DNA from 2 places in the Roseixanthobacter psychrophilus genome. Region 1 is predicted to be linked to the other one. Evidence: predicted binding sites of a transcription regulator. Region 1 holds the regulator's gene; the other holds the start of a gene.
What was found. Region 1 encodes PhoB, which activates phosphate uptake and scavenging genes when phosphate is short. Its sites were predicted from a motif close to TGTCATNNANCTGTCAT; they were not measured.
Positions count from the first base shown of each region.

Region 1 (2,198 bases):
GCCGATATCACGGCCTTCTTCTATCTGGGAGAATTGGTTGAAGTCGCGCCATCCGACGTGATCTTCACCAATCCCAAGCAGATCAAGACCCGCGACTACATCACCGGCCGCTTCGGCTGAGCGAACAAGGATCTGCGAGATGTCCGACCATACCGTCTCGGCCTTCGATGCCGAGCTGAAGGAGATCGGCCGCAAGGTCGTCGAAATGGGTGGCCAGTCCGAGCGCATGGTGGCCGATGCCGTCGGCGCCCTGATCCGCCGCGATACCGCCGCCGCCCAGCGGGTGATCCTGCTCGACACGAGCGTCGATCACCTGCAGCGGGAAATCGAGGAAAAGGCCATCCTCTGCATCGCCAAGCGTCAGCCGGTCGCCAGCGACCTGCGTGACGTGGTGGCTTCGATCCGCATTGCTTCCGACCTGGAACGCATCGGCGATCTCGCCAAGAACGTGGGCAAGCGCGTGCTCGCCATCGAAGGGGAATACCATCCCCAGAAGCTGGTGCGCGGCGTCGAGCACATGTCCGACCTGGTGCTTGAGCAGCTCAAGGAAGTGCTGGACGCCTATGCCAGCCGCGACAAGGCCAAGGCCGTGGACGTGTGGGTGCGCGACAGCGGCATCGACACCATGTACACGTCCCTGTTCCGCGAGCTTCTCACCTATATGATGGAAGATCCGCGCAACATCTCGGTGTGCACGCATCTGCTGTTCTGCGCGAAGAACATCGAGCGCATCGGCGACCACGCGACCAATATCGCGGAAACCATCTATTACATGGTGTCCGGCCAGGTATTGTCGGACGAACGCCCGAAGGCGGATGTCTCCAGTGAGACCACCGTTGCTTTCCCGGGGGTTAGCCTTCAGGGGTAAAATCTGTGGCTGCGCGTATCTTGATTATCGAGGACGAGGAACCGCTGACCCTTCTGCTCCGCTACAATCTGGAGTCCGAGGGCTATTTCGTCGAAAGCGTCGGACGTGGCGACGAGGCCGAGACCCGGTTGCGCGAAAGCGTGCCGGATCTCGTGATCCTCGACTGGATGCTGCCGGGGTTATCGGGCATCGAACTGTGCCGCCGCCTGCGCACCCGTCCGGAAACGGAACGCCTGCCAGTCATCATGCTCACCGCAAGGGGCGACGAGACCGAGCGCGTGCGCGGCCTTGCTACCGGGGCTGACGATTATGTGGTGAAGCCCTTCTCCGTGCCGGAACTGTTGGCGCGCGTGCGCGCCCTGCTGCGCCGGGCGAAGCCGGAGCATGTCGCCACCCTACTGCGGGCCGGCGACATCGAGCTGGACCGGGAGACCCACCGGGTGCACCGCTCCGGCCGCGAGGTGCATCTCGGGCCAACCGAATTCCGCCTGCTGGAATTCCTCATGCAGAGCCCAGGACGGGTGTTCTCACGGGAGCAATTGCTCGACGGGGTGTGGGGGCAGGACGTCTATATCGACGAGCGCACCGTGGACGTGCATGTCGGCCGGCTGCGCAAGGCGATCAATCGCGGGCGCCAGTCGGATCCGATCCGCACCGTCCGTGGCGCCGGCTATTCCTTCAACGAGATGTTCGCCCGCGTTCACTGAGCGGATGACGAGGAAGGCCCATGGGTTGACTCATGGGTCTTCGGCCAAGCTTGGGCCTTCGGTCAAGCTAGCGCGGCGCCTGAGCGTAGCCCTCCCGGCCCCGTTCGGAAGCCGCTGGTATGATGCGGTCCGCGCTCAAGGCGGCATCATCCGAAGGTTGCGGTAGGTCATCCCAAACGAGGATATCGGCGTCCTCCCGTGTGATGGCCGCCCGATGGGGCCATGGCTAAACGTGAAGGCAACGGAGGATTTGGCCTCCAGTCTTCACGAGACCCTGCGCTATGGCCCAAGAGTCCCATCCCCTGCCGCCGTTCTCCGCGTCCGTATCCCGCGTGCGGACGGCATCCAACGCCAGCGCCGTGCGCCGCTGGAACGCGCTCCTGGCGGTGTGCCTCGGTGGCATGCTGCTCGCCTCGGCCTTCACCAGCGCTAGGGCGGGTGAGATCTCGCCGCCGCTGAATTGCGCGGAAGCCGCGTCGATCATCGCCCGCTCGGGCGCGGCGATCATCCGCAACTCACCGACCACCTACGACCGCTATGTGCGCGACGGCAGCTTCTGCGGCCCGGATGGGGCCACGACCCCGGCCTTCGTTCCGACCTGGGACAATCCGGATTGTTTCGTC
Region 1 covers NZ_JBAFWT010000024.1:31,673-33,870, forward strand. The annotation lists gene pstB (phosphate ABC transporter ATP-binding protein PstB) at 1-120, shown strand, start outside; gene phoU (phosphate signaling complex protein PhoU) at 140-868, shown strand; gene phoB (phosphate regulon transcriptional regulator PhoB) at 874-1,575, shown strand; gene V5F77_RS18945 (hypothetical protein) at 1,857-2,198, shown strand, end outside.

Region 2 (2,198 bases), on a different contig from region 1:
ATGATGACCGCGAAGTCATCCGCCTTCGTCCAATCGAAGCTTGCGGCCGCTGCCTGGAACGAAGCCGCGCTCGGGGCAATGAACTTGCCGGCCCGGTTCTGGACGAGGCCGTAGGTCAACTTCACCTGGACGACATACGTGAATTCGACATAGCCGATCGAGTTCTTGATGCGCTTCACGTCGGTTGCCACGCCCTCATTGCCCCGGGCCCCGGAGCCGACCGGCCAGTCGACGGCATTTCCCTCGCCGACCCGCTGCTTCCATTCGGGGCTCGCCTTCGACAGGTAGGAGACCCAGTTGAAGGTCGTGCCCGAGCCGTCGGACCGGTGAACCACGGCGATCTTCGCATCGGGGAAGGTCAGGTCCGGATTGACGGCCTTGATTGCCGGATCGTTCCAGTTGGTGATCTTCCCCAGGAAGATGTCGGCCAGCAGTGCCCCCGTGAACTTCATCTGGCCGGGACCGATCCCGTCGACGTTGAGGACGGGCACGACCCCGCCGAACACGATGGGAAACTGACCGAGGCCGAGTTTCGCGAGCTCTGCCGGTTGCAGCGGCTTATCCGAAGCCCCGAAGTCGGCCGTCCGATCCTTGATCGCATTGACGCCCGCCGACGAGCCGACGGATTGGTAGCTGACCGTCTGGCCCGTCTTCTCCCGGAAGGCCTGCGACCACTTCCAGATGATCGGGTAGGCGAACGTCGACCCCGCTCCTCGGACATCGTCGGCGCGCGCTGCGGGCGCGAGCACGGCGGCGGCGGTCAATGCAGCGATGGCCAGACTGAAGATGCGTGTCACGGGTGCCTCCCGGCATATTGGCGTTTCCGTCCACGGACTCGTATAGCACGATATGTCCATGCTCGTCGACAGATCGAATAAGCAGCGGGAGTGACGTGTATGTGACGATGCTGGCCGTCGCGCCGAATGGCAACGGCTTCGCTGTCCGTGAAGTGGCTCGGGCGCCTATGAGGCTTGGTGCCGGAGGGGGATCGAACGGGCGTCCACCGTCATTTGGGCTGGCCGTCGGCGTCGAACGCCTTCAGGAAGGCGACGAGGTCCTTGACCTCCTGCTCGTTCTTCACCCCTGCGAAGCTCATCTTGGTTCCCTTGATGACGCCCTTGGGGTCCTTGATGTAGGCGGTGAACTCCTCCTCGGTCCAGGTGATGCCGGACTGCAAGTTCGCCGGGGAATAGGCATAGCCGGGAACGGATCCCGCCTTCCGGCCGAATAGACCGTTCAGCTCCGGGCCGACCTTGTTGGGCGCATTGGGGCCGACGGCATGGCACGGGGAGCAGCGCGCGAAGATGCGCTTTCCGGCTTCGGCATCCTGTCCGAAGGCCGTGGACTGGCAGGCGATGACGAGCGCTGCCGCGCAGAATGCGAGACGCTTCATTGATGCTTCCTGATGAGCTCGGGCGGGAAAGGCGGTGCGGCCTCGGTGAGGAGGGCCCCGCGCCGAAACGCGGGGCCGGGGGGCCTATGCCGTGTATTCCTTCGACTTGAAGGTGAGGTGGGCGACGCCGGCCGGGGCGTCGGAGATCTTCCGGATGCTGCCCCAGGTCTGCTTGTAGTTCGGGATGATGAACTCGTTCACTCCCGCCGAGACCACGTTGCCCTGCACGCCCGTAGGATAGGCGAACAGCATGAAGGCCTGTTTTCGTTTCGCGGTGGGCGTCGGATACGCCATGGCCTGGGTCGAGCCATTGTCGTTGTAGACCTCGACGAGGTCGCCCTCCTTCAGGTTCAGCTCGGCCATGTCCTGCGGGTTCATCTCGATGAACGGGAAGGGCCACCTGTCCATCACCAACTCGTTCTCGACATCGAGATAGGCGCTCTGCCAGACGAGGTTCGCCCGCCCATTGTTGATCAGGTAGGGGAATTTGTCCTTCTCGGCCTGCTTCCCCGGTGCCTGGAGGCCGCGCCATTGGGTGGGCATGAAGGTCGCCTTCCCGTCCGGTGCGTTGAACTTCCCGTCCGCATACAGGCGCTTCGTGCCGATGATCCGCTGGGTGTCGGCGGGCGGCGTAGGCGCGGCACCCGCGAGCGTGGGCGCGTCCTTCTGCACGGGCTCCTTCCCGCGCGCACCCTCGATGGCGGGGCCCTTCAGGACTTCGCCGGGCGCGCCCGTGGATGTCCCCGCCGCCACCGCGCCGGTGCTCTCGAGCCCCACCGCCGGCTCCTGGAAGCCGTTCGTTCCC
Region 2 covers NZ_JBAFWT010000041.1:18,757-20,954, forward strand. The annotation lists gene pstS (phosphate ABC transporter substrate-binding protein PstS) at 1-797, opposite strand, end outside; gene V5F77_RS23775 (c-type cytochrome) at 1,007-1,393, opposite strand; gene V5F77_RS23780 (arsenate reductase (azurin) large subunit) at 1,478-2,198, opposite strand, start outside.
Region 2: the regulator PhoB is predicted to act here: its motif matches at 888-904, upstream of pstS (phosphate ABC transporter substrate-binding protein PstS).